5 linked regions of the Saccharolobus solfataricus genome follow. Each later gene encodes a partner of the first gene's protein in a complex. Links are inferred from orthologs where the notes say so. Each region holds a gene or a part of one and is shown on either strand. Other genes may lie near its edges. The genes, in order: SSOP1_RS03665, SSOP1_RS01710, SSOP1_RS01150, rpl12p and rpl7ae.

Region 1 (5,634 bases):
TAGAACTTTATATCTAGATATTTCTCCTGCATCAGTTTGCTTCTGAACTACTTTAATATCTACAACTTCATATTTTAGTTTAGGTAGTAGCACGTCTACAATTTCTGGTTCAGTAATAGGAAGATTCCTATCAAATAGTTCCTTTATAGATGATATTTTTCCTTCCTTTACTAGACTACCTATAGAGGTTCGTGGTTTCCATTCTTCTATATTTAAACTTGGTACTTCCTCTGCCATTTTAACCACCAGAAGATTTAATCTTATTTAATATTTCCTCAAAATGAGAAGGCAAGTTCTCGGGGTTTAGTCCCCTTTGTAAATACCTTGAAAACAATTTACTATATAAGTCCGAATTCTCAGATTTTAACTTCTCAGCATACTTTGCTATATGCTCTCCCTTTATTCTATCATTTTCTATACTTATGTCGCCTATCGGAATTTTCAATCCAGCATCAATTGCACCTTTTATCACATAAAACACCCTGTTACCCTTAGATGGTACATGAAGCCCAATATCCGCCACGCACTCAGTTACACCTCTCTTTATAGCTCTTAAGCCTGCTAAATATCCGGTCAGGTATGCAGCTGGAGTGTTATTTTCATCACCCTTCCATCCGAACTTTTTAGCAAGTTCAGCTGAATGAGCACTAGCAATCATAATATCGCCTTTAGGATCGATTTTTGCAATCTGGACTATAACGTATTTGTTTGTTATTCTTACAATAAACCTTGTTTGTTTACTTATAACATAGACATATCTTTTATAGTAGTTAGTTTTTCCTTCTCTTCTTCTTCTGGGTTTTACCTTATAATTAGGACCATTGGCCAATTTATTCACCCTTTAATTTTCCCCATTTGTATTAGGACATTTCTGACATCAGAAACTCCCTTATAGTTGCCGCCTTTCGTTTTTAAGTATAATTCCCTGTAAGTATGTCTATCAATAACCTTATGATCTCTCAACCACTTTAGATAAGCTCTTATTTTTCTTACCCTTTTAACCCACATTTGTTTACTATTAGCCCTTGCTCCCTTCTTGCCTTTTCTGCTCCCTGACTTCTTTCCTTCGCTCTTAAGGCTCCTCTTCTTTCGCCTTTCCTTTAATCTACCACCGCTTATTCCAACCTTTTTTAGGACTATAATCTTACCATCTTTTATTAAATTTCTAATTTCATCTCTGGTTAATGAGCTTTGAACATCCTCAATGTAATCCTCAACGACCTTAATTCTGTTTATACCTACCCCTGCAATCGATGCTGCTAATCTTTTTTGCGCTTTCAAGTTAGTCATGTAACTACACCCTCATTACTTACTTTCAGACCCAATTCCCTAGCTTTATTTAGAATTTCAAGCCTCTTTTTAAAACCAACTGAAGAAGATATAGTTACAATAACGTTGTCCTTTTGGTTCTGAACCTTAACTAGTTCATTAACATTATGAACTATAACTTGCCTTAATCCACTTGGGTGGAATCCCCTAACCTTTTTAGGTAATCTATAACCTACACTCACTATTGCTGGGAATCCCCTAACTTTCAATCTAGTCTTATTATCTCTTCCATATGGTCTTCTCCATTTTTCTTGTCTTCCTAATCTGTAGAACTTATCAGAATCATACCGCAAGAACTTAGGCTTCTTTGCCTTAAGCTTCTGCCTTATTACATAAATCTTTTTCCTATACGACTGAATTCTTCCTTCGGTCATTCAATCACCTCTTTTTTATAGATGAAAATTCCATCCGAGAAGATACGTCTATCAAAACCAGATATCTTTGAAGCCGACTCGATATTAGCTGCAGTCTGAGCAACAGCCTCTAAATTCGGACCCTCCACAACTATATCTTCACCCTTCACGGTAACCTTGACGCCTTCCAATATTTGTGCCCTTCTAGTATTCTTCTCACCTATTAGATTAGTTATTTGAACTTCATTCCCTACTACCTTTACAGATGTTGGAAAGTGCGTATATATAATTTTAAGGTAATATCTATAACCCTTTGTTACGCCAGTTATCATATTTTTAATGTGACTAACTATACTATAGAAGACAGCCTTTTTTCGTCTATTAGCAAAAGTAGTCTCTAGCACTATTTTATTCCCATCTAAACTAATTTGTATACCCTTTGCAAAGCTGAAATCTTTAACTACTTCACCTTTAGGTCCCTTTATCTTAATTATTGACCCCTTTAGATCAACAACAACATTTTTCGGGATTTCGATTTCTTCCCTCAAAATTACTATCTGCATTAAAACACCTCAATACACGTATCCTAGTGCTACCCCACCTATTCGCAATCTTGCAGCTTCTTTATGGGACATTACACCTTTAGATGTCGAAACAATAATTATGCCTATCTCTTTCGATGGTAGATAACGTCTAACGTAATCTGGCAACGCAATCATCTGTCTATAACTAAGAGGATATCGTGGAGTTATTGGACCGCACTTATTAACTCTTCCTAACAACTGTACTGTTATCTTTCCCCATCTTCCATCATCAATATATTCAAATTCTCCTACATAACCTTCCTTCTGCATAACTCTTAAAACATTTATTACTAATTTAGATGCTGGCATTATAATAGCTTGTTTATTCCTTCTCATCTCATTATTATATATGGACGTTAATGCATTTGCCAACGGATTCACGAATACCATGACCTATCACCAATATTTCCTAAATCCTAATTCATACGCGACTTCTCTAAAACACTGCCTACACAAATAAATCCCATATTTTTGAATTACAGAATCCTTACTTCCGCATCTTTGACAAGATTGAACTCCTTTTCCATACTTTCTCTCAGCCGGAGGCTTATATTTACCCATTTCACTCACCCTTCTACCAACTGTACATTAAAATTATTTCTTAAAAACTCCATAGCTTCCTCCTTCGTAACCCTATGCCTCTTTGGAATTTTAGCCTTCTTTCTTCTCCTTCTAGAAATCCTATAGCCAGCCCTCTCAAGTGTAATAGCTATATCCATTCCGAATATACCTATTTCTGGATCATATCTTGCACCGGGCAAAATTACATGTTCCGCAATGCCAAAAGATACGTTACCATAATCGTCAAAGCTACTCTTCTTTAATCTGTATCCTATAGCTTCTAATACCTTTCTTAAGAATTCCTCAGCTTGTGCACCTCTCAAAGTCACTTTAACTCCAATTTCTTGACCTTTTCTAATTCCAAACTCCCTTATAGTCTTCTTGGAAATAGTATATACTGGTTTGGCTCCCGTTAGCTCTTGTAAAAGTTGATAAGCTTTTTGCAACCTATCTCCAGACTCACCTAGTCCTATGTTAACAGTAACCTTGCTTAATTTAACCTTCCTCATTGGATTCTGGCTAAGAGGTAAAGTAGACTCTGCCATTTTAATCAACTCTCAAGTCAGATTTTTCCCTACCTATACTCATTACGTTCATAATATTAGTCTGATAAGTATTACCGTCCCTACTTTCTAAGGTTATCACACTGTATTTTCTAGACTTAAACTTACTCAAATTTATATTCTTAACAATACCGTGAATACCGACGTTTCTACCTCCTACGAAAATCGCATATGATCTTTCTGAGATAGTGAATGAATCTAATATTTGTTGGCTAGGTAATTCGATCTTTAACGTCATAAGCGTTTTGAAATTCTTGGCAGTCTCTTTATCTACAAGGATATTTCTTCCATCCTCTAGATTAAGCTGAATTCTTCCTTCCTTTATCGTAGTTTTATTTATAATTCTAACGTACTTATACCGGGCCTCATCAGCAGATATCTTGGAAAATCTCATGAACCTAACATTATCTGGAAGAACCCTAAAATATAGGTCAGCAGAGGGAATTGAAACAATATCCATAAGTCCAACAGGATACTTATAGTCTTTCCTTACCTTACCATCCACTAAAACTTTGCCATCAAATATTATATGCTTAGCCTCTCTTATCGTCCCCGCAAGTTTCAGATAATCTCTAATTACAACAGCTAAAGGTATGCTTTTCTCAATAGAGTGAGGTCCAGCATTAGGTCTAACCGTCCACTTATATTGTTTTTTACTTATCATTAAAAACCAAGGTGCTTCAAATCTTGTTATATGCGCCATTTTTCCATCACTTCTTAGATTTTTCTAACTTTTCCCGTCTTCTTGGATCACTCAGATCTAGCTTAGTTATCATCACTTTAGACGCATGAATCCACACATATACTGGTGTTCCATCAACTTTTTTTCTCGTTATTCCTTCTATTGCTAATCTTCCGGTCTTAGTATTAACTTCAACTACCTTTCCTTCTTTACCACTATTACCTCCTCGCATTACCCTAACAGTATCTCCTTTTCTTACTCTAATACGTTTTATACCATATTGAGACGCAATATCATCAGATACTTTAGCAACTAGTAGCTTCTTTCTTTGATGCAATGGTAAAGTATATAGTAATTTCCTTTGTTTAGAAGGTTTAAGAGATACCATATCTCTTACACCACCAATGTAGCGAGACTAGCTATTTTTGGCCATCTCTCAGCTGCTTCTCTCGCTATCGGTCCCCTAACCTCAGTACCTTTTGGTGTTCCATCTGGATTTATTATAACTACTGCATTATCCTCAAAAGAAATCCACGTACCATCGGGTCTTCTATATGGCATTCTTTGTCTCACGATTACTGCTCTAAACTTCTGTTTTCTAACCTCTGGCGTTCCTTTCTTAATTGACACCATAACCATATCAGCAATGTTAGCAAATGGAACTCTTCTTAAAACACCTCTATAACCATATACGCCAATTATCATAGCTTCCTTTCCTCCACTATTATCAGCAACGTTAACTACCGAATAATGTTGGAGAGCTGGCGTTAAACCTTTTCTGGATCCTAAAACTTGAATCTTTTCTGACACTTCAACTCACCTTGCCTAATACAACAAAACTTATAGATTTAGAAAGAGGTCTACATTCGCCTATTATAACTTTATCTCCCTCTCTAACATTAATACATGGCGGTACATGGGCATGGATCCTACTTCTCCTCCTTTCATATCTCTTATACTTCGAGTCATAGTATAAGTATTGCCTTTCTATAACTGCAGCTTTAGTACCTCTATACTTTACAATTACTCCTTCTAATGTTATACCCCTAACTCTCAATGATCCATGATAAGGACAATCTTCATCTTCACATACCTTCTCGGGAATAGTAATATTAGGTATTCCCGGGTCCTTTACCGTCTTTCCCTTAGATACCATCTAACCCACCTAAATTCTTTTCCAAGGTTTTCTTACCAGCTTATAGCCAGCTATTATAAAAGACTTACCTTTAAAAGTTATCTCAAATATACCATGAGCTTTAAATATCCTTATAAACTTGTTCTTCTCTTCTAATTTAATCAAAAACGTTTTTTCCGTCTCTAATACAATAACACCTTCTCTAGAAATTAGAAAAGGATCCGTATACCATAAAATCTTTATTCTAGAATTAATGTAATCTAAAATCATATAACATATAAAAATACTATTTATTCTCTACTTTTTCTCTTTTAACTTTTTTCTTCTCACTTAAAACTGTTAATATTCTTGCTATATCTTTTCTTGTATTTCTAATACTTGCAGTATTCTTTAAAGTTCCCATTCTAGATTGTACTCTAAGTTTTAT
Region 2 (5,856 bases), 330 kb from region 1 along the record:
ATCTTACCTCATCTACACTTATACCAGCTGCAGTTAGTACATTCTTTAGAGCATCTTCACTTATTTCCTTCTTAGCTGAATGTAATAGGAGACTCGCATATATGTACTCCATTCTTATTCACACTCCACATTTTTGTCTTAGGTTATATAAATTTTTATCATCCAAATAAGGATGCAAGTCCGCTTGCAATTTCTTCTTCGCTTGGTCCTTTCTTTTCTTCTTCTTTCTTTTCTTCTTTCTTCTCTTCTGCAGCAGGTTGTTGGCTCTGGCTCTGTTGTACTGTAGGTAACTGTACTCCTAAATCTACTTTTCCGCCGATCGCGGTAGCTAATGCATATGCTTTAGCTACAGCTTTAGATATTACCGCTTGGGCTGATTCTGGTGTAATGTAGCCTATCTCAGATGCTAGTGCGATCGCATTCTTAAATACCTTACTAATTGTAAACTTTAATACATCTGGAGTTGGATACGCTATCTCTACTGCAAGAGTGAATGCGTTCCTATAAGCTTCAGTTATATTACTCCTATAACCTTCTAAATCAAGTTTTAGACTTTCAGCGGGAATTACTAAACCTTCATGATACGCTACTTTTATCTTTAATTTTACATATACTGGCATTATTCCAAGTTTCTGTAAAATTGGTAAGGCCTCTGCAGGGATTACATCACCAGGTTTCGCTACTACTGTATCTTTTACTACGTGTACCTTACCATCTTGTACCTTAGTTTGTACCTTTAGCTTTCCAAATACGCTTAATATTGGTCCTGCAGGCATCCCAGTATCTCCAGCTGGAATTACAACTTCTTCTTCAGCCTTATCGCCTGGCATGGCGTACCTTCTTAATTTATAATTTTCAAAGAACATGTTAGTTATGAATGGATTATCTTTAGTGAATATGAAAACGTTTGGACCAGTTAAATATTGCTCAAGCTTTTCTATATCTATACCAGCATTTTTGGCAGCTATCTTGAATAAAGTATTTTTAGTTACTTTTATTGTGGCTTTTCCTCTTAATTTCTTCCTAATTTCATGTAATTTATCTGCAGGGAAACCTTCAAGATTTCCAATTAGTATAGTATTGCTGTTTTTAATAAGTTCAGTTAATTCCTTGACTTCTTCAAGCTTCCAACTGGCAACTTTTCTCTGTTTCAAGGCTAGAGCCAATCTTTTCACCTTAACTCTACTTTTACTACCTTACCCATAGTAGTTTTTACATATATATTCCTTACCTTTTGGGCGTACCCTTTAGATTCTATTACGTTTAGTACTGCTAGTGCGTTTTCAGCTAAGTCTGCAATTTGCTGGCTTTCAGTGCCTATAAATACTTGTGTTTGTGGTTGATCTTTCGTCTTAACTAATGTTGATCTCTTAAATCGTAGTATATATTCTGAGATGTCTGCAGTATTTGGCAATGGAGTCGGGAATTTCCCTCTTGGACCTAAAGCTGGACCTAATATTCTACCTACTAAAGCCATTGAGTCTGGGGCTATCAGAAACCAATCATTTTGACGAGCTATTTTTTTAATTGCCCTCTTGTTCCCTTGAAGTTTTTGTAATTCTTCTTTGGTTAAAATGGTGTTAGGTTCGGCTTTCTTTGCGTACTCTAGTTGCTGAATAGTTGGGACTACTAAAACTTTCTTTGTTTTTTCCGGAGGCTTAGGCAATACTACTATTTCTCTTAATTTTAAGTCTCCCTTTTTCATGTCTACTTCTTTAAACGTAACTATTATCTCTACGCTTTGGACAAAGTTTCTCTTAGGGTTGTTTTCGGGAGATAGTGCTAGCTTAAGAGAAGCTTCAAGATTACTTCTATCAACAATTTGCATTTTACTCTTTCACCCCATTCCATTCATTCTCATATTTTGCTAATAAATCATCGTATTTACCTTCTTCCACTTCCTTTACTAGTTCTTTAGGGTCTCTATTATCCACTGTTAGTCCGATAGACTTAGCTGTACCTAGCATACTTTTTAATGCAGCCTTTAACGATTTAGTAGTTAACCCCGGTTTTTTCATAATTGCTATTTTAATTACTTGTTCTAACGATAAATTACCTATCTTTTTATGTGCGGGATCTCCAGATGGTTCACTAGCACCGGCTTCCTTTAATAATAATGCAGTAGTAGTAGGTATTCCGACTTTTATCTCATATTTTTTAGTACTACTATCGACTTCTATAGTAACTGGAACTGACATGCCTTTAAAACTACTAGTAGCCTCATTTAATTTCTTGACAACTTCTCCTACATTTAACCCTAACTGCGAAAGTGTTGGCGCTAATGGTGGTCCTGGCTTAACATTACCTCCTTCTACCATTATTTTTATTGTTTTTATGGGCACCTTATTCACCTCTTTGAGACCTTAATTTGATCTAGAGGAACTGTGACTTGTAATGGAAATGCTGATTCTAAAATATTTAACACTACCTCTCCTTTAGCTTCCTCAACCCTTATCACTTGAGCTTGAGTACCCCTAAAGGGACCAGAAATTACTTCTACTACATCACCAGGTTTTACAGTAGGACCTACAGTTTTTCTAGATACAATCTTTAATATTTCATCTCTAGGTAGTAAACCTTGTGCAAGACCTCTTGCATTCCTTATCCCAGCAATTAATGGTTTAACTATATGTAAACCCTCTGCCTCTAGAACTACATATCCTTTTAAATTGGGTGGAACAATTATTGCGTATATTCCTTTAATATTATTAGTTTTTATTCTTTCTTCCAGCATTAAAGCTACATTTATTTCTTGCCCTCCAACCACCTTTATAGCATAATAGTTTCTCATATTCGGTTTTTCCACAAAATTACACCCCAATTAATGTCAACGCAAGTTGAATTATGTAAGCTAATACACCTACTACGGCTAATACTAGTAAAGTAACTTTAAGGTTAAGTGAGAAAAAGTTTCTATCCGGTTTCCTCGCTACTGTAATTATTCTATTCCAATCCTCTCTAAGCCTTCTGAACCAGTTAATTATCTTATTTGAACTCACAGTAATTTATAATTGGTTTAAGGTATTTAAGTTAACTGAATAATCTCTGAATGAACCATTCGGCATTAAATGGAATTAGATCATCATAAGCCTGACCTATTCCTAAATATCCAACAGGCTTATTTAATTCATAAGCTAACGATAATATTACACCGCCTTTTACATCTGCATCGACTTTAGTTAATATTACTAGATCGAATCCAACATTATTTTCGAAGTATTTAGCTTGCTCTAATGCATCGTTTCCACCTAGGGAGTCTAAAACTAATATTTTTAGATTTGGCTTTGCAATATTAACAACTCTCTTTAGCTCATTCACTAAATCAGTGTCAGTATGCATTCTTCCAGCAGTATCTATTAAGACTACATCTATACCCCTACTTTTAGCTGCACGTATTGCATCAAAAGCAACTGAGGCAGGGTCACCTCCATATCTACCTTTAATTAAAGGTATCTCTAAGTTTCTTGAATGAACTTCCAACTGTTCTTGCGCTGCTGCTCTAAACGTATCTGAAGCTGAAATAATACACGATAAGCCATTTTTTTTAAGCATATATGCAAATTTCGCAATAGTTGTAGTTTTACCTACTCCGTTTATTCCGAAAAATATTATTATATAAGGTTTTGGTGATTTTTTTATTTCTTCTAATACATTTATGGCATTATTCTTTGTTATTATCTCAGTGATAGATTTTTTCAGAGAATCCTTTACTATTCTTTCAAGATCATCGCTTCGTTTTACCTTTTTGCCGATTATGTTTTCTTTCAGATCTTCAAGAATTTTCTCAGTAACTTCAAAAGAAACGTCACTTTCCAGTAGCTGATATCTCAATTCCTCTATGAAGTCTTCTATATCTTTCTCCTTAATTTCTCTATATCTAAAAACATCAAAAATACTTCCACCACTCTTCCTCTCTTCTTTAGTTTCTTCCTTTACTTCACTAGTTACTGATTGATCCGTTATGTTATTACTAGTCTGCTGTTGATTACTAATAGTTGTCTCTGTAGAAGGGATATTTTGTTCGATCTTTTGTGTCTCTTCTTGCTCTCCCTTTAATTTATCTACAAAATTAGAAAAAGCTTTCCTTATTTTATCAAAACAATTTATTCACCTTGTTGTCTCCTGGCAGCTGCTTGCTGTATTTGATTTAGTATGTCAACTATCTGATTATATGTACTAGCAGCTTTTTGAAGTTCATTATTTAGATCTTGGGCTGCCTTACTTATCTCATCCTTTCTCTTATCAAGAATCTTTATAGCTGAGTCTAGGTCCACTTCTGCATAATAAGATAAACCTAAATGAACAGTTACCTTATCTCCTATTATACCCCCTACTTTTGCTAAAAGATATCCTTTTCTATCAATGAAGACTAACATTTCTTTATTTCCACTCTTCATCGTCTCTATCGCTTGTTTTGCAGAGTCTATTGAGTTTATCGACTCTAGCAATTCTAGTTGAGTTCTCTGCAATGAATCTATGTACCTTTTTAGGTAATCTGCTTGTGCTATTAATTCGTCTAATGTTATACCTCCTTGTCCTTGACTCATCTTTCATCACATTATAATTTTATCAACTTTAGCTAATTCTCTTATTCTTCTATCTGGAATTTCTTCTTCCTTTATTTCACTTATTTGCTCTATTTTTATGTTATATCGCTTTATCTTATTCTTGCTGCCAAAATGTGAATAAACGTACTCAATAGCTTGTTTTTCATTCAATGCTCTAACTATCTTTACAAATTTTCTCTTTTCTGGATAGTGGGATTCGCCAAATAGTGCAGTTCCTTTGACAAGGTAAAATTTTATTCCACTCATCTCATTCACCTAATGCTTTTTGAATTCTTAAAATCTCTGGACCCGTAGTTGACGCGCCTACTAACGTTCCTTTATCGTTTGCGACTAGCCCACTTTTGATAAATACACTTCCAAAATTTACCGTGCCAATATCTATCTTAACTCCGAACAATTTTTCCAATTCTTTTAATTCTTTCTCACTTGTATCAACATGTACTAGTCCACCCTTATTTGTTATAACTCCTACAGAACCTACGGTTATCATTTGAGCTATTTTCCCTCTTTTTATATCTTCAACACCTAAGGTCTCCTTTATTATCTTCTCTTCAATATCATTAAATTCAGGGTAGATTAACGCGGCCTTATTATTTGCCAGTATTGTATTTCCTAGTGCAGTAACTTTTGAATTAAGAATCTCAACTCTGCAATCCCTTAGATTCTCCTTCAGAAATCTGAATTCATCATCAATTGTAGACTTAGGTAAAAGAATTCCGTTATCGTTACCGCTTATGAAAATACCTAAAAGAAAACTTCTGGATATTTCTGCTTCTAATAACTCCGTTCCTAATACTTGGGCAATATTTTCTTTTGTTTCGCTATCTAATCCTCTAGGTATGATTGTATATTTATTATTAGTATAAATATAGACTCCTATATTATCTGTTCCAAAAACTGATAACCTTTGCAGATTCATCTACTTTTAATAGCTAGTCTCACAAGATATATTTTTTCTTCTATCTTACTAACTACTACTCTAATTTTACTTACTATTTTATCATTTCCGTTCTTTGATATTGATTTAGCTAATAGTGGATCTATTATTACCTTCTCCGCGTTAAAATGTCTTGCTACAACCTTTTTTATGAATTTTACTGCCCTTTTACTTCTACCAGTTCTCTTTCCAGTTTTTATTTTTCTTAAATTAATTATCATTTCAAAATTATCTTTCTCTTTCATTTTTTACACCTTTAGATCATTTCTCCTCCAATTTCTCCTTAAGGGATTGTATCTAACTCTTCCACGAGTCTTTAGAACTATCCATATTGGTATTGGAGAGTTCGCT
Region 3 (5,782 bases), 420 kb from region 1 along the record:
ATGAAATACCCTCCTGGGTCTTTAGGATCTTCACCTATCTCAATTAGCTTATCTAGAGTATACTGTGATATTGGGTCTATGGCTGATTTAAGCATTATAGGCAGGTCGCCTATATAAACCTCTTCTGGTTCTGCTTCAATATTATTTTCAACTGGGATCATTGTAAGCCATAGTGGAGCGGCATAAGTTAAGTTCCTTAATCGAGCTTCCATGGGACTGATTTCTCTTTCTCCTCTATCCGATTCCCGGACTCTTGGTTTTCCTATCCTTATCTTGCCTAATCTCACTTTCAAACCTGGTATTTCTGTGGGTATTTCTCCTTGTTCGTCAATAATTTCTTGAAGCTTATTTCTAACAAAGTCATTGTATGAATCCAGATGCTGTCTAACTAAGCCTTTGGATTTAAAGTACGCTTCGATGACTCTCCATCTTTCATCAATGGTTAAATTAGATGCCAATTAGTTCACCCACTAATTACATACCTATATGAGACAACTTCTCCATATAATTGACTCTTCCTTATAATTCTAATTATATCCCCTGGTTTCGCATTTATACTCCTGGCAACGGGATCTGAAGCCCTTATCCAAGGTAATTGTTCTGGTCTAATTCCTAATTCTTTTAGAATTTTATACGCCTCATCGATATTAAGTACCTCATGCTTAGGTACAAGATAGTGAATTCTTGGATCAATTTTCTTATTAGATGATCCTCTCATTATTAACCATTATTCACATACTACATTTGGTTAATAAGAGTTTTACTCTGACTTACTTAATAGACTATATAATATTCGATGCGTTACCTTTCAAGTACTTTGTAATTTTATTCAGTAATTCATATATAAACATTAAATCCAATTTTAGAGACATTTACTCCTATTCGGCAATAAATTATCCTAAATAGTATCAAGCAACCTCTCAGTCGAAATATTCATCTATAATATATTGACTTTTTCAAATATATAAAATTAATTATTATAATATCATTTTAATCATAACTATAATAATATTATTAAAAAGAAAGTTTGTCTTCCACGCAATTTTGTAGTAAACTAATTTATTCTAATAATACATTAAGGTCATAGGTGAATGAAAATTAGCAACTCTGAGAGAAGGCTTAGGCAACCTATAGTAGTAGTATTAGGCCATGTAGATCATGGAAAAACTACACTACTTGATAAAATAAGGGGTACAACAGTAGTTAAAAAGGAACCTGGAGAAATGACACAAGAGGTAGGAGCTAGTTTCGTTCCAAGTTATATAATTGAAAAATTAGCAGAACCTCTTAAGAAGGTAATACCCATAAAACTTCAGATACCAGGATTATTGTTTATTGACACGCCAGGTCATGAATATTTTTCAAACTTGAGAAGAAGAGGTGGAAGCGTAGCAGATATTGCGATCCTAGTTGTTGATATAACTGAAGGCCTACAGAAGCAATCAATAGAATCAATACAAATACTAAGAGAAAGAAAAGTTCCATTTCTCATAGCTGCTAATAAAATAGATAAAATACCCGGATGGAAATCAAATAATGACATACCGTTTTTAGCATCAATCGAGAAACAGAGGAATGATGTGAAAGTTTATCTAGACAACTTAGTCTATAATTTAGTTTCTCAATTAGCAAACTTAGGCTTTAGCTCAGAACGTTATGATAGAATAAAGGATTTCACTAAAACAGTAGCAATAGTTCCGGTTTCTGCAAAGACCGGTGAAGGCGTTGCAGATCTTTTAGCATTACTAGCTGGATTAACCCAAAGGTACTTAGAGACTAGATTAAAATTTGCAGAGGGTCCAGCAAAGGGAGTTATATTAGAAGTAAAAGAAGATCCAGGGTTAGGACACACCATAGATGTTATAATTTATGATGGAGTGCTTAAGAAAAATGATACTATAATATTAGGAGGCATTAACGGCATTATTATAACTAAAGTTAGAGGAATATTTGTACCTAGACCATTACAAGATATGAAATTAAGCAAGTATGATCTAACGCCAATAGATGAAGTATATGCAGCAGCTGGAGTGAAGATATCTGCACCCAATTTAGAGGAAGCATTAGCTGGATCACCAATTTATGTGGTAGAAGACGAGTCTAAGGTTGAGCGATATAAACAACAGATAGAAGAGGAAATTAAAGAAGTTAGACTCTACAGCGATATTGACGGAATAATACTCAAGGCAGATAGTTTAGGAACATTAGAAGCCTTAGTTAGTGCTCTGCAGCGTGAAGGGATTCCAATAAGGCTAGCGGACATAGGGCCGATTTCGAAAAGAGATGTTATAGAAGCGAGTATAGTAGCTCAAAGATCAAAAGAATATGGAATTATTGCTGCTTTTAGAGTAAAGTTATTACAAGGAATTGATACTAGTGGAATAAAAATATTGTATAACGAAATAATTTATCAATTAATCGAAGATATCAAGAAGCATATTAATGATGTCAGGGAAGCGGAAAAAAGGCGCACGTTTGACACATTAATATTGCCAGGGAAAATAAAGATCTTGCCGGGTTATGTATTTAGACGCAGTGACCCAGTAGTAGTAGGTATTGAGGTTATAGGAGGCATTATAAGACCTAAGTATCCGTTAATTAAGGAAGATGGAAGGAGAGTCGGTGAGGTACTACAAATCCAGGATAATAAGAAAAGTCTAGAAAGAGCCACTAAAGGAATGGAAGTTGCAATATCAATTAAAGGCAATATAATGATTGGGAGACATGTAAATGAAGGGGATGTTTTATACACAGACGTACCTAAAGAAGACCTCGAGATATTAGTCAACAAGTATCCAAGTTCTATTACAGATGATATGAGGGAAGTAATAAAAGAAATAATAAGAATAAAGAGAAAAGAAGATCCTTTATATGGATTAGGATTACAGATCTGATTTATCGAAGAATAACGACATCTCTCGCTGAGCTTTTTCAATAGAATCAGATGCATGAATGACGTTTTCTGACTTAGATAACGCATAATCTCCTCTTATAGTGCCAGGAGGTGCCTCTTTAGGATCTGTATTACCAATCATTCGCCTTATCACTTGCACTACGTCATCGCCTTCTATCACCATGCATACTACTGGACCAGAGGTCACGTAATTTACAAGTTCTTCAAAGAAACTTTTTCCTTTGTGCTCCTCATACAATTTTTCAGCTGTGTCCCTTGACATTTTCACCATTTTAAGAGATACAATTTTTAATCCCCTTTTCTCAAATCTACTAATTATCTCGCCTATTAATCCCCTCTTAACTCCATCTGGCTTTATCATTACAAATGTTCTTTGTGCAACCATTTTTCATCGAACCTTCATATATCTAGTAGTCCATTTATACTTCTTTGGATCTCTATGATACTTCAGCATTGATTTCCTACACTTACTTGAACAAAACCACAAGATTGTACCATCATTCCTTACATACATTAATCCAGTTCCTGGAGGTATTTCATGACCACAGAAACTACATTGCCTAGTAGTAGGCATTTAAACCACAAATAAACAATATGGGTGAAGTATTTAAGTGAATTGTTCATAGTAATAGCTGGTGGAAAAATGAGTGAAAAAACCCAGCAATCACAAGGTTCATCTATAATAGAAGAATTTGGATTTCCAGCTGAAGTTATCCAAATTTTGGATAGGACTGGTGTAACTGGAGAAGTTACCCAAGTAAGGGTAAGGGTATTAGAGGGTAGGGATAAAGGGAGAATACTTACTAGAAACGTAAAGGGACCAGTAAGAGTAGGTGATATTCTAATATTAAGAGAGACAGAGAGGGAAGCTAGAAAAATAACAACTAAGAGGTAACAAAAACTAATGCCATTATACGTAATCGATAAACCAATAACATTACATATATTAACACAACTTAGGGATAAATATACCGATCAAATTAACTTTAGGAAAAATTTGGTAAGATTAGGGAGAATATTAGGCTACGAAATATCAAATACATTAGATTATGAAATAGTAGAAGTTGAAACACCACTAGGTGTGAAAACTAAAGGGGTAGACATAACAGACCTAAACAACATAGTCATTATAAACATATTAAGGGCTGCAGTACCCTTAGTTGAGGGTTTACTTAAAGCATTTCCTAAAGCGAGACAAGGTGTGATAGGGGCAAGTAGAGTAGAAGTTGATGGGAAAGAAGTACCAAAAGATATGGACGTTTATATATATTACAAAAAAATACCAGATATAAGAGCTAAAGTTGATAATGTAATAATTGCAGATCCTATGATTGCAACAGCAAGTACTATGTTAAAGGTACTTGAAGAAGTTGTGAAAGCTAATCCTAAAAGAATATATATTGTATCAATAATTTCTTCAGAATATGGGGTCAACAAAATTCTCTCTAAATATCCATTTATTTATCTTTTCACAGTCGCAATTGATCCTGAACTTAATAATAAAGGTTATATTTTGCCTGGTCTCGGAGACGCTGGAGATAGAGCATTTGGGTGATGAGATACGGATGATGATGTAAAAATAGGATTAGAAGTTCATGTTCATATAACTGCATTGAAAACTAAACTATTCTGTTCATGTCCATCGGATTATACTGGAAAAGACCCGAATACAGTAACTTGTCCCGTATGTTTAGGATTACCTGGGGCTATTCCCGTATTAAATGAAAATGCAGTAAAATACGGTATCTTAACTGCATTAGCCCTTAACTGTCAAATTGCTGAAAAATTGATTTTCGATAGAAAACACTATTTTTATCCAGATATGTCTAAAAATTATCAGATATCTCAGTATGATGGACCAGGTAGTATGGCCATAGCCAAAGACGGTTATATCAAATTAAATGATAAAATCATAAGAATTAGAAGAATAAATATAGAAGAAGATCCGGCAAAGATAGTCTACCCTACTGGTTCTATACTAACTAGCAAATATACGTTACTAGACTATAATAGATCTGGTACACCATTGTTAGAAATTGTAACAGAACCAGATCTAAGGTCTGCTAAAGAAGCCAGATTCTTCCTAGAAAAATTAAGGTCAATCCTAGAACATTTAGGTGTATGTGATTGTGGTATTGAAGGTGCAATGAAAGCTGATGTAAATATATCAGTAAAAGGAGGAGAGAGAGTGGAAGTTAAGAATGTGGGTTCTCCTAAAGACGTTGAGGATGCTATAAATTATGAAATTGCAAGACAGAGAGCTAGTATACTACAAGGTATCAAGATAGAAAGAGAGACTAGACATTGGGATAACGAAAGGAGAGTTACAGTACCTTTACGAACTAAAGAGACTGAGGAGGATTATAGATATTTTCCAGATCCAGATTTACCGCCATACTCAATAACACCAGAGCTTATCGAGAAGTTTAAACGTGAAATGCCAGAGTTACCAGACCAGAGAGCGGAGAGATTTGTAAAACAATACAACGTTACTCCATATCAAGCTCAAGTTTTAGTTAATGAAAAAGCGTTAGCAGATTTATTTGAAGAAATCACAAACAACTATAAAAACTATGCCAAAGTCGCAAATCTGCTAATTAACGATTACATGAGATGGCTTAACGAAAATAATATCACAGTAACACAAAGTAAAGCCAAAGCTAATCATATCATTGAACTATTTGAATACTTAGATTCTGGCTTAATATCAATAAAAATAGTAAAAGAACTACTACCTGAAATGATCTTAACTGGAAAAACTCCGGGACAACTAATTAAGGAAAAGGGTATGACAAACATCAAAGATGAGAACTACTTAGAAAGGATTATAGATGAAGTATTAAATGAAGAGAAAGAGGCTGTAGAGAA
Region 4 (5,803 bases), 330 kb from region 1 along the record:
TAAGACGAAAGATCAACCACAAACACAAGTATTTATAGGCACTGAAAGCCAGCAAATTGCAGACTTAGCTGAAAACGCACTAGCAGTACTAAACGTAATAGAATCTAAAGGGTACGCCCAAAAGGTAAGGAATATATATGTAAAAACTACTATGGGTAAGGTAGTAAAAGTAGAGTTAAGGTGAAAAGATTGGCTCTAGCCTTGAAACAGAGAAAAGTTGCCAGTTGGAAGCTTGAAGAAGTCAAGGAATTAACTGAACTTATTAAAAACAGCAATACTATACTAATTGGAAATCTTGAAGGTTTCCCTGCAGATAAATTACATGAAATTAGGAAGAAATTAAGAGGAAAAGCCACAATAAAAGTAACTAAAAATACTTTATTCAAGATAGCTGCCAAAAATGCTGGTATAGATATAGAAAAGCTTGAGCAATATTTAACTGGTCCAAACGTTTTCATATTCACTAAAGATAATCCATTCATAACTAACATGTTCTTTGAAAATTATAAATTAAGAAGGTACGCCATGCCAGGCGATAAGGCTGAAGAAGAAGTTGTAATTCCAGCTGGAGATACTGGGATGCCTGCAGGACCAATATTAAGCGTATTTGGAAAGCTAAAGGTACAAACTAAGGTACAAGATGGTAAGGTACACGTAGTAAAAGATACAGTAGTAGCGAAACCTGGTGATGTAATCCCTGCAGAGGCCTTACCAATTTTACAGAAACTTGGAATAATGCCAGTATATGTAAAATTAAAGATAAAAGTAGCGTATCATGAAGGTTTAGTAATTCCCGCTGAAAGTCTAAAACTTGATTTAGAAGGTTATAGGAGTAATATAACTGAAGCTTATAGGAACGCATTCACTCTTGCAGTAGAGATAGCGTATCCAACTCCAGATGTATTAAAGTTTACAATTAGTAAGGTATTTAAGAATGCGATCGCACTAGCATCTGAGATAGGCTACATTACACCAGAATCAGCCCAAGCGGTAATATCTAAAGCTGTAGCTAAAGCATATGCATTAGCTACCGCGATCGGCGGAAAAGTAGATTTAGGAGTACAGTTACCTACAGTACAACAGAGCCAGAGCCAACAACCTGCTGCAGAAGAGAAGAAAGAAGAAAAGAAAGAAGAAGAAAAGAAAGGACCAAGCGAAGAAGAAATTGCAAGCGGACTTGCATCCTTATTTGGATGATAAAAATTTATATAACCTAAGACAAAAATGTGGAGTGTGAATAAGAATGGAGTACATATATGCGAGTCTCCTATTACATTCAGCTAAGAAGGAAATAAGTGAAGATGCTCTAAAGAATGTACTAACTGCAGCTGGTATAAGTGTAGATGAGGTAAGATTAAAAGCCGTAGTAGCTGCATTAAAAGAAGTAAATATTGATGAAGTACTAAAGAATGCTGCAGCTATGCCGGTAGCAGTAGCTGCACAACCACAAGCAACTCAAGCACAACCTGCTGCAGAAGAGAAGAAAGAAGAAAAGAAAGAAGAAGAAAAGAAAGGACCAAGCGAAGAAGAAATTGCAAGCGGGTTAGCCTCACTATTCGGCTAAAATTCTTACAAAGGATAATAAAAGTAACACTTTTTCCGAGAAATAGTCACATTTTAAATTTGTTTTTATAATACAGAATTTAATTTATGGATTAGTCCCTTCCTCATGGAAATCTTAAATGAAATCTTAATGGCTATTTGTTTTAGAATCTAAATTACGAGAGGAGTCAGTTTTTAAGCTTTAGATACTTTTCTTTTTATTGTATGAAAGCTAGTGAAGAGGAGTACAAACTAAATTTTTTTATCAAAAATGATTTTAAGCGAAAAATATGCAAATCATGCCAAACACCATTTTGGACCAAGGACGATAAAAAAGAATATTGTTCAGATATACCTTGTACTGATTATTATTTTTTTGACATAAATATAAAAAGCCAACCATTAACAGTTAAGGAAGCCAGGGAGAAATTCCTTTCATTCTTTGAGAAGAGAGGACATACAAGGATACCTCCTAAACCAGTTTTGGCTAGATGGAGAGAGGACTTATACTTAACAATAGCGAGCATTGTTGACTTTCAGCCCCATGTGACTAGCGGCTTAGTTCCTCCACCCGCAAATCCCCTAGTGGTTTCACAACCTTCAATAAGATTAGAAGATATAGATAATGTGGGAGTAACGTTTGGAAGGCATTTAACTACGTTCGAAATGGCCGCACATCATGCCTTCAACTATCCAGATCGTTATGTGTATTGGAAGGACGAAACGACAGCATATGCCACAGAATTCTTCACAAAGGAGTTAGGAATACCAGAAGAGGAATTAAACTTCAAAGAGTCGTGGTGGGAAGGAGGAGGAAACGCCGGACCTTGCCTAGAAGTTACAGTAGGTGGATTAGAGTTAGCAACATTAGTATTTATGCAATATAAGATAACTGATAATGGTGATTACATTCCACTGAAATTAAAAATTGTAGATACCGGGTATGGTGTGGAAAGGATTGCATGGGTAACACAAAAGACTCCCTCTGCATTTCATGCGATATATGGTAATTTAGTATACAAATTCTTTGACAAAATAGGAGTAGCTTACATAGATGAGACACTACTAAAAGTAGCATCTAGATTTGCTGGTAAGATAGACCCAGATAACCCAGATACTATAAAAATTCATAGACAAATGGTTAGCAAGGAATTAGGAATTGATATCAAGAATGTTGAAGAAGAATTAGATAGGGCAGCTAAGGTATTTCAGATCTTAGACCATACGAAAACAATAATGCTAATGCTAGCTGATGGTCTAGTTCCTTCCAACTCTGGTGAAGGATATCTTGGCAGACTCGTTATAAGAAGAGCCTTAAAAGTACTAAGATTACTCAAATCGGATGTAAGACTGTATGAACTAGTAAAAGAGCAAATAGGCTTCTGGAAAGAAGATTTTCCGCAAGTATTAAAGAATAAAGATTACATATTAGACGCAGTGGAACTAGAACAACAGAGATTTGAGAAGATTTTGGAAAAAGTTCCATCTATAGCCTCAACTTTAGCTAGAAAGAGCGAAATTACAACAGAAGACTTAATACAAGTTTACGATTCTAATGGCGTTCCCCCGGATCTACTAGAAGAGGAACTAAAGAAAAAGAGAGTAAAATTTGAACTACCGCGTAACTTTTACGCATTAGTAGCTAAGAGACACCAAACCTCAACAATCAAAAACGTATATGATAAGGTTAAGTTGCCCAAGGATTTATTAGAATATATTACTACACTACAACCAACTGAAAAATTATACTATAAAGACCAGTATATGAGATCTTTTGAAGGAAAAGTGTTGGGAATCTATAAGAACTACTTGATTTTAGATAAGACCACATTTTATCCAGAGGGAGGAGGCCAATTAGGTGATACTGGCCTCATAATTGATGAAAAAAGTAGTAAAAGATATGAAGTTGTAGATACGCAGAAAGTAAACGATGTGATAATACATGTACTAAAGGAGGAGCCATCAACAATAAAGGTTGGAGATAATGTAAGAGGGGAAATTAATTGGGAAAGAAGGTATCGTTTAATGAGACATCACACAGTAACACACGTAATACTTGCAGCCGCTAAAAAAGTATTAGGTGACCATATATGGCAAGCTGGAGCTGAAAAAACGCCAGAAAAGGGAAGACTAGATATTACTCATCATAAAGCTTTAACTGAGGAAGAAGTTAAGCTAATAGAGAATTACGCAAATAGTGTAATATCAGATAGAAGACCAGTTAAACCTTTAGAAATGAACAGAATGGAAGCTGAAATGAAATATGGAGTATCGATATATGAGGGTGGAGTACCTAATTCTGCAACAATCAGATTATTGGAGATAAAGGACTGGGATATAGAGAGTTGTGGAGGAACTCATGTAAGTAATACTAGTGAGATAGGAGCCGTGAAAATAATTAACGTGGAGAGAATACAAGATGGTATAATAAGACTTGAATATGTTGCGGGACCAGCGTTAGTTGACTATATTAGGGAAACTGAAGCAAAAATTGCTGAAGCTTCGAAAATAATAGGTACTTCTCCAGATCAACTACCTAGCAGATTGAGAAGAATACTTAATGAAGTTGAGAAAAAAAATAATTTAATAATCCAATATAGAAGAATAGTTGAAACTGAATTGCTAAATAGTCTGAAGCCTTACGAAATTAACGGTAATAAAATATATATCATAGAGGGATTAAATGACGAGGAGGAAAACAAGGAGATACTAAGAAAATTAACTTCCACAGATAATACTATTGCAATATCCATCTCTGATAATAGATTACAAATTGCCACGTCTAAAAATATGAGAGTAGATAAGATAGTAGAAGAATTACTAAAGGGAGGAGGAAAAGGAGGAGGAAAAGGTACATTTGCAAACGTAATTCTAAGTAGTAAAAAGAGTAAAGAAGAAATAATAGATATAGTAAGAAAATCGCTATAAGAGAATATTATGTATTTCACAGATGTTTTTAGGGAGGCTTATTTGGATTATAAATATTTTTTAAATAGAGACTATTCTAGAAAGGTTGTCCTTGATATAATAGCTGCTAAATACAACTTATCTAGCTTAGAACGACTCTTATTATATCGCTGCGTACATTCCGATAAGGAAATAGAAATAATTAAAGGAAAAATAAACAACGAAGAAAGAGAAGTTGTATTGGACGGATATAATTTAGCTTTAACACTAATTTCTGCGATAAATAATGACGAGTTATATCTATGTGATGATGGATTCCTTAGAGATCTAGGTTTAGGAAGACACAAATCTAGTGAGATAATATCCGATACATTGATACTAATTTCTGAATATTGTGAGAAATATAGAATAAAATGTGAAATAATACTTGATAAACAGTTAAGTAAAAGTGGCGAAATAACAAGTAAATTAAGGAAAAAAGGAATAGAAATAAGAACTGTTAACAAGGCTGATAAAGAGATAATAATTTCAAATAAAGCTGTTTATAGTAACGATTTCGTAATTCTGTTCAAATCACAAAAAATTTCTACTATCTTAAACACGATATTTTTCGAAAGCACGTTTAAGATACTTAAGGGACCTTGGATTGCTAATCTTGAAGAAAAACTTTAATGGGATTATAGTAATCTAATAATTGGACCCGTAGCTCAGCCAGGATGGAGCGCCGGCCTCCTAACTTTCGGAAGAAAGCCGGTGGTCGCGGGTTCGAATCCCGCCGGGTCCGCACATTCTCATAATGTGTTTAAAACTGAAACCTTAACCTTTTAAGGTGAAGGAAGCCAGAGCTTATTACTTTCTGCTGTGAAAATCTCCATAATATAGTACGAATCTTTTATTTAGCAATATCGAACTCTAGTGATATGTGAAAAATACATAAAACTGTAATTATAATAATTACTGATACTGAAATGTATAAGTAGACTATACTTACATGGTACTTAATTTTAAATTTGAACTGAAAAGTATATATCTTGATTGAAATGTTAGGAATAAAAATACCACTAAGGAAAACCACCATACTACCAGTATTAAGCTTTACATTATCTTCCTACTTCCTTACTAATTTCATTTTTTATCTACAATATACAGATTATACGGGCTTAGTGGAGTTTTTATTAATAGGTGCCCCATTTATAGGAAGAGCGATAACTCCAATAACATATCCTTTTCTGATGTCAAGAATAAATATTGAGAGAATAACTTATCTCTCATTAGGAAATATGGCTATTTTGGATATATTAGAATTCTTTATGGGAACAGACACCCTTGCACTAATTCTATTAAGAGTTGCAAC
Region 5 (5,863 bases), 550 kb from region 1 along the record:
CAGAGAGTAATCTGGAGCTGTTTGAAAAAATGCTAGGAGGAAAGTTTAAAGAAGGAGAAGCTGTGGTTAGGTTAAAGACCGATCTATCGGATCCAGATCCATCTCAAATAGATTGGGTAATGCTTAGAATAATTGATACTGCTAAAAATCCTCATCCACGAGTAGGGAGCAAGTATTGGGTATGGCCTACCTATAACTTTGCTTCTATAATAGATGATCATGAACTTGGAATTACTCATGTACTGAGAGCTAAGGAGCATATGTCAAATACAGAAAAGCAGAGATACATTTCTGAGTACATGGGATGGGAATTTCCAGAGGTCTTACAGTTTGGAAGACTAAGACTTGAAGGTTTTATGATGAGTAAGTCGAAAATAAGAGGAATGTTAGAGAAGGGTACCAATAGGGATGATCCTAGATTGCCAACTTTAGCTGGACTCAGAAGAAGAGGAATCTTACCAGATACAATTAAAGACGTAATAATTGATGTCGGAGTAAAGGTAACTGATGCTACTATAAGTTTTGAGAACATTGCCGCAATTAATAGGAAAAAACTAGATCCGGTAGCTAAAAGAATAATGTTTGTAAAAGATGCAGAAGAATTTAGCGTCGAGCTACCTGAATCACTAAATGCTAAAATACCTTTAATTCCCTCTAAACAAGAAATGAATAGAACTATTATTGTCAATCCAGGAGATAAAATTTTGATAGAATCTAACGATGCAGAAGATAATAGTATACTAAGGTTAATGGAATTATGCAATGTTAAAGTTGATAAGCATAATCGTAAGCTCATATTTCACAGCAAAACGTTAGACGAGGCTAAGAAAGTCAATGCAAAGATAGTTCAATGGGTAAAATCAAATGAAAAAGTACCAGTAATGGTAGAGAAAGCGGAAAGAGATGAGATAAAAATGATAAATGGTTATGCTGAAAAAATAGCAGCAGATTTGGAGATAGACGAAATTGTACAATTTTACCGATTTGGATTTGTAAGAGTAGATAGGAAAGATGAGAATATGCTACGTGTTGTATTCTCACACGACTGATTTCTTCTTTATTTCGTTAATGAATCCCTACCAATGATTCGATATTATATCTCTCGTAGAAAAACCAAAAGGTGGGAAATTCTCACATATAAAAATAAAGGTCTTAAAGATACTTATCTTCACCTTAAGGTGCTAAGCTTTCTGTCTTATCCTATAGTAAACTTTATTTTTTGCTAATACTTCTAAAGACTTGCGTGACGAAACTAGAGGAGGATGAACGCGATGTCAAAAGCTAGTTATGTTAAGTTTGAAGTACCACAAGACCTAGCAGATAAAGTATTAGAAGCAGTAAGAAAAGCTAAGGAAAGCGGAAAGATAAAGAAGGGTACCAATGAGACAACAAAGGCTGTAGAAAGGGGTCAAGCTAAATTAGTAATTATTGCTGAAGATGTACAACCAGAGGAAATAGTTGCACACCTACCACTGTTATGCGATGAGAAAAAAATACCATATGTTTATGTTTCCTCTAAAAAAGCCTTAGGAGAAGCTTGTGGTTTACAAGTAGCCACAGCATCTGCAGCTATCTTAGAGCCTGGCGAAGCTAAGGATCTAGTTGATGAAATAATTAAGAGAGTAAACGAGATTAAAGGTAAAACTTCAAGTTAATTTAAACATAATTTAACGCCATAGAGATAAAGGTAGAAGTCTTAAGGCGAAGGTCAAGTTTTTTAAAGTTCTATTTTTCATAATTTTTCATATAAGTCTTATTACTGAGCTTAACCTTAGGTAAATTATCTTGGTAAAGCAATTATTACTATTAAAATGGGTATTAGATCTTAGATTTCGTACTATTTGGAAAAATATATACTTCAAAAAGAGATTTGTTTTATCTTTTTATGCAAGTACAAGATGATTAAGAAGGTTTATGATATATTATAAAAAGTGATCAAAGGTAAAAGCTTTGGTTTGATTAAAAAGTGAAAATATCTTCTAGCTATAATGGAGAGCACAAGGAAAATTTCAGCCTAAGAGTTTAGTATTGATCATAAAGGTTGAAGTATTATACATAAAAAATAATAATTTATGAAAAATTCTTTTATTTATTTACATCGTAAATGTTAAGGTAAATTCTCCTCAAAGGACATTACGTAAATGTCTAGATCCAGATCTTATATAATTTTAATATAATTTTTGAAGAAGTTAAACAATGGAAAAATAAACTAAATATAAATTTAAGAGAGTTTTGCAAGGGAACGGCTTTTTGCTAATTCTCTCTATTTGTGGATAGCCTACTTTGATTCAGAGTACTGGATCGAATCAAGACAAATATCAACTTAGATGTGTAAAGTATCTTAAGAGTAAACCTCAATTATGGTGTAATTGTATGACTTTCCAATCTTTTCTCCTAAATTTAGGATTTGGTAGCGTGGATTTTCAGTTTTTAAGGCGAGGAAGAGGTAGCACTAAACTTATTTTGTTTTGGTTATACTTAATATTAAGTAATGGGCCCGTAGCTTAGCCAGGTAGAGTACTGGGCTCCAGATATTAATGCTAGACATTGGGTCTTAAGACCCTTTATGGGGATGAAGTGTATCTGGAGAGGAGAGACCCAGTGGTCGCGGGTTCGAGTCCCGCCGGGCCCATACATCTAAACGAGAGAGAAGATAGGCTTTAATTTCTGCCGACCTATCTAATTGTTGATGAATTGGGACGAAAGAAGAGTAAAAATCGTTGAAGAATTAAGAAAAAATGGCATTGAGCCATATCCTCATAAATACGAAGTAACTCATCTGATTAAAGATATTAAGCTAATTGCCAAATCACAAGGTAATAAATCCCATGAGCCGTTCATGTTTAACATATCTACAGCAGGACGCGTCGCTAATATAAGAAGGCATGGAAAGGCATCCTTTGTAGATATATTTGATGAAGGTGAGAAATTGCAATTATATATGAGAGTTGACGAACTTAAAGAAAAATATGATAAATTCTTTATATATGTTGGAAGAGGGGATATAATAGGTGTAAAAGGTGATTTGTTTTATACGATGAAAGGTGAGTTAAGCCTCCTTGTAAAGGATTACCAACTACTATCGAAAGCCCTTATAGAACCTCCAGATTGGTCAAAGCTTTCCCCAGAATTTAGATATGCGCATAGATATGTGGATTTCCTCTATAACGATAATGCGAGGAAGGCTATGGAAATAAGGTATACAATTATAAGAGAAATTAGGGAGTTTCTTTATTCCAAAGGCTTTATTGAAGTTGAAACGCCAATAGTTCAACCAGTATATGGTGGGGCATTAGCGAAACCTTTTAAAACACATGTAAATTACTTAAATGAAGATTGGTACTTAAGAATAGCATTAGAATTATACCTAAAAAGGTATATAATAGGTGGATTTAACAAAGTTTTCGAGATAGGTAAGGTATTTAGAAATGAAGATATCGATGTAACTCATAATCCTGAGTTTACTCTCTTAGAGCTCTATTGGGCATACGCCGATTACAACGATATAATGAATTTAACTGAAGATCTACTTAAGAGTGTAGTCAAGAAGGTTACAAATAGTACAAAAATAGTATATGGAAAGTACGAAATAGACTTTGAAGGTCCGTTCAAGAGAATTAGTATGTATGATTCTTTATCTGAAATTTTAGGTAAGGATGTTGAAAGTATGAGTGACAATGAGCTTAAGGAGTTAATGAAAAAATACAATCTAACTCCAAGAGGAAACCAGTATGTTAGAGGGTTGATGATAGAGAAATTGTTCGATAAACTAGTCACACCCACCTTAACTAACCCAACCTTCATTACTGATTACCCAATAGAGACTACACCACTTTGTAAACCACATAGGAATAAACCGGGACTAGTCGAAAGATTTGAGATGTTCATAGCTGGTATGGAGGTTGCAAACGCATACACGGAGTTGAACGACCCTATATTGCAAGATAAATTATTTAGAGAAGAACAAGAGATGTTCAGAAGAGGAGACGAGGAGGCTCATCCTTACGATAAGGATTTTGTAAGAGCCTTAAGTTATGGAATGCCACCCACTGGAGGTTTAGGTATTGGTATAGACAGAATAGTTATGTTAGTAACAAATAATTACAGTATCAAAGAAGTTATTCCTTTCCCCATGATAAGTAGTAAGGTTATCCTAGAGGACGATTAGATAGAAATATTGCGAATATAAAGATCAAAAGGAATAGTGACTGCAAGTAATATGAAATTTTTTCGCCGTTGCTCTCGCCTAGCATTCTCTTTAATAATTCAGTTAGGAGTTTTCCACCATCAGTTATTATTAGTGGAGCGGCATTGAATACAGCTAAGCTAAAATTCACTATAAATAACCATGTGAAGAACATTAAAATTGCAGCTATATAATCTGGAATATAGTATGTGACATAAACTCCTAAGAAATGATTAGGAATGTTAACACTTACATTACTTAAACTCCCATTAGGATGTTTCAGAGTTATAGTGATAGTGCTGTAGTTGTAAAGAAGTTCATGAAGCTGAGATAATGTCGTTAAACGATAACCATTTATGGAATATATTATATCTCCGGTATGAAGTGATGCGTTGGCTGCTGGTGTATTATTAAGCACACCTTCTATTATTATCCCTTGCGAGAGTGCTGAAGGTAAATATGGAAGTTCAAAGGATAATGGAAGTGCAATTAGTGCTAAGACTAGGTTAATTACTATTCCTGCAGCGATTATTTTAAGTTTTGCATTACTTGTAGATTTATTAAAATCATCTTCATCTGGTTCTACGAATGCTCCAGGGAATATTCCAAGTAATAGAACTCCTCCATTTTTAACTTTTACATTATTTGATGTGGCGGACAATGCGTGGAAAATTTCATGTATCGCTACTGAAACTCCAATAGCTAGTAATATGTAGGGTAACTGAGAGATGCTTATCGTCACCCCTGGAATTATTGGTTTTAATGCTATTGTAGGAGTTTGATTTGGTTTGATGGTTAGCATTTCTATTATTATATATAATATTGTAACGATCCCTGCTATCATAAGTAAGAAACCTATTGGTAGAGCAATTTTTTCATAAGCTCTATAGCCTTTGGATCTGGAGAACTTAGGAAACCAATATTCCCTTGATTTTTTTCTCCATAATATGAAAAATGGGTAGACTGTTAGGTTATATTTCTCTAGTCTTCTTCTAAAAACATAGATAATCAACCAAAAAGATAGGAATAACGCTACAGCTAAGTATATTTGATCCACAAATCTAATAATGTATTTAGAAATTAAAAAGATGTGCAAATAGAGTATAGTGATCGTCATTGGCAAGTTTTAAATGAGAAGAGAAAGATAGCAATTGAAATCCTTTCACTTTTAAAACAATACGGAATGGAAGGATACGTTTATGGCTCTGTAGCTCGAGGGGATGTGAATGAAAAAAGTGACGTAGATATCATAGTATTTAATCCTAATCAAATCGTATTGGATACGCTAAACGTAAATCATAAGTATCTTATTCAAGCTACACCTAACTCCGTACCTAAGGCCTATCTATCGTTAGATGAGGAAGAGACTATAGTTATATCATTTCCATTAGGCAGATTAAGGAGAAATGAGATTGAGTTTTATTCATTTGGTGGGTTAGTAGATTTAAAAGGTCTCTCAAAAAATGAACGCGTTCCTGGCGTTAACAAAAAACTAATGTTAATTATCCCTACTGAAAATGGCCATATGGAGATTCCATTAGAAGGAAATGAGGATTATGCTTCAAAACTTCTTAAGATTTCATTAGAGACAATAATGGAAAGGAAAAGGTTATTGGCGAGGAGGATGGAACGAGGACATACTGGCGTATTTTTGAGATACGATTTGGGCGGCAACGA

Evidence for each region.
Region 2: SSOP1_RS03665 (region 1) and SSOP1_RS01710 share a complex: the UniProt entries of both Methanocaldococcus jannaschii proteins name them as parts of the 50S ribosomal subunit. The link is inferred for Saccharolobus solfataricus from one-to-one orthologs.
Region 3: SSOP1_RS03665 (region 1) and SSOP1_RS01150 share a complex: the UniProt entries of both Methanocaldococcus jannaschii proteins name them as parts of the 50S ribosomal subunit. The link is inferred for Saccharolobus solfataricus from one-to-one orthologs.
Region 4: SSOP1_RS03665 (region 1) and rpl12p share a complex: the UniProt entries of both Methanocaldococcus jannaschii proteins name them as parts of the 50S ribosomal subunit. The link is inferred for Saccharolobus solfataricus from one-to-one orthologs.
Region 5: SSOP1_RS03665 (region 1) and rpl7ae share a complex: the UniProt entries of both Methanocaldococcus jannaschii proteins name them as parts of the 50S ribosomal subunit. The link is inferred for Saccharolobus solfataricus from one-to-one orthologs.

What each region holds. Positions count from the first base shown.
Region 1 is NZ_LT549890.1:622,001-627,634, forward strand. The notes cover bases 1,603-4,336. They hold SSOP1_RS03665 (50S ribosomal protein L5), read right to left. Parts: upstream 3,373-4,336; coding sequence 2,833-3,372; downstream 1,603-2,832. Other genes in these bases: SSOP1_RS03645 (50S ribosomal protein L32e), read right to left, coding at 1,603-1,703; SSOP1_RS03650 (50S ribosomal protein L6), read right to left, coding at 1,700-2,245; SSOP1_RS03655 (30S ribosomal protein S8), read right to left, coding at 2,255-2,656; SSOP1_RS03660 (30S ribosomal protein S14), read right to left, coding at 2,663-2,827; SSOP1_RS03670 (30S ribosomal protein S4e), read right to left, coding at 3,374-4,093. In the rest of the region: SSOP1_RS03630 (30S ribosomal protein S5), read right to left, coding at 1-237; SSOP1_RS03635 (50S ribosomal protein L18), read right to left, coding at 239-829; SSOP1_RS03640 (50S ribosomal protein L19e), read right to left, coding at 835-1,290; more of SSOP1_RS03645, read right to left, coding at 1,287-1,602; more of rplX, read right to left, coding at 4,337-4,460; SSOP1_RS03680 (50S ribosomal protein L14), read right to left, coding at 4,466-4,882; SSOP1_RS03685 (30S ribosomal protein S17), read right to left, coding at 4,884-5,228; SSOP1_RS03690 (ribonuclease P protein subunit), read right to left, coding at 5,238-5,477; rpmC (50S ribosomal protein L29), read right to left, coding at 5,494-5,634. UniProt on the Methanocaldococcus jannaschii protein: This is one of the proteins that bind and probably mediate the attachment of the 5S RNA into the large ribosomal subunit, where it forms part of the central protuberance.
Region 2 is NZ_LT549890.1:295,736-301,591, forward strand. What follows is about bases 1-2,956. They hold SSOP1_RS01710 (50S ribosomal protein L1), read right to left. Parts: upstream 1,829-2,956; coding sequence 1,172-1,828; downstream 1-1,171. Other genes in these bases: rpl12p (50S ribosomal protein P1), read right to left, coding at 1-112; SSOP1_RS01705 (50S ribosomal protein L10), read right to left, coding at 159-1,175; SSOP1_RS01715 (50S ribosomal protein L11), read right to left, coding at 1,830-2,342; SSOP1_RS01720 (transcription elongation factor Spt5), read right to left, coding at 2,348-2,806; SSOP1_RS01725 (protein translocase SEC61 complex subunit gamma), read right to left, coding at 2,811-2,956. Outside these bases: more of SSOP1_RS01725, read right to left, coding at 2,957-2,999; signal recognition particle-docking protein FtsY, read right to left, coding at 3,031-3,963; pfdA (prefoldin subunit alpha), read right to left, coding at 4,104-4,547; rpl18a (50S ribosomal protein L18Ae), read right to left, coding at 4,554-4,814; SSOP1_RS01745 (translation initiation factor IF-6), read right to left, coding at 4,816-5,487; SSOP1_RS01750 (50S ribosomal protein L31e), read right to left, coding at 5,484-5,750; SSOP1_RS01755 (50S ribosomal protein L39e), read right to left, coding at 5,754-5,856. UniProt on the Methanocaldococcus jannaschii protein: Probably involved in E site tRNA release. Binds directly to 23S rRNA. Protein L1 is also a translational repressor protein, it controls the translation of its operon by binding to its mRNA.
Region 3 is NZ_LT549890.1:197,080-202,861, forward strand. What follows is about bases 1,896-4,777. They hold SSOP1_RS01150 (50S ribosomal protein L24e), read right to left. Parts: upstream 3,489-4,777; coding sequence 3,303-3,488; downstream 1,896-3,302. Other genes in these bases: infB (translation initiation factor IF-2), read left to right, coding at 1,896-2,894; ndk (nucleoside-diphosphate kinase), read right to left, coding at 2,883-3,299; SSOP1_RS01155 (30S ribosomal protein S28e), read left to right, coding at 3,558-3,809; upp (uracil phosphoribosyltransferase), read left to right, coding at 3,819-4,469. Also shown: SSOP1_RS01130 (DNA-directed RNA polymerase subunit B), read right to left, coding at 1-458; SSOP1_RS01135 (DNA-directed RNA polymerase subunit H), read right to left, coding at 464-718; more of infB, read left to right, coding at 1,092-1,895. UniProt on the Methanocaldococcus jannaschii protein: Binds to the 23S rRNA.
Region 4 is NZ_LT549890.1:291,288-297,090, reverse strand. The notes cover bases 1-2,903. They hold rpl12p (50S ribosomal protein P1), read left to right. Parts: upstream 1-1,243; coding sequence 1,244-1,564; downstream 1,565-2,903. Other genes in these bases: alaS (alanine--tRNA ligase), read left to right, coding at 1,768-2,903; SSOP1_RS01705 (50S ribosomal protein L10), read left to right, coding at 181-1,197; SSOP1_RS01710 (50S ribosomal protein L1), read left to right, coding at 1-184. Outside these bases: more of alaS, read left to right, coding at 2,904-4,470; SSOP1_RS01690 (DUF434 domain-containing protein), read left to right, coding at 4,480-5,121; SSOP1_RS01680 (hypothetical protein), read left to right, coding at 5,490-5,803. UniProt on the Methanocaldococcus jannaschii protein: Forms part of the ribosomal stalk, playing a central role in the interaction of the ribosome with GTP-bound translation factors.
Region 5 is NZ_LT549890.1:70,466-76,328, reverse strand. What follows is about bases 1-2,963. They hold rpl7ae (50S ribosomal protein L7Ae), read left to right. Parts: upstream 1-1,271; coding sequence 1,272-1,655; downstream 1,656-2,963. Other genes in these bases: lysS (lysine--tRNA ligase), read left to right, coding at 2,690-2,963; SSOP1_RS00450 (glutamate--tRNA ligase), read left to right, coding at 1-1,049. Also shown: more of lysS, read left to right, coding at 2,964-4,168; SSOP1_RS00430 (site-2 protease family protein), read right to left, coding at 4,149-5,303; SSOP1_RS00425 (nucleotidyltransferase domain-containing protein), read left to right, coding at 5,277-5,863. UniProt on the Methanocaldococcus jannaschii protein: Multifunctional RNA-binding protein that recognizes the K-turn motif in ribosomal RNA, the RNA component of RNase P, box H/ACA, box C/D and box C'/D' sRNAs.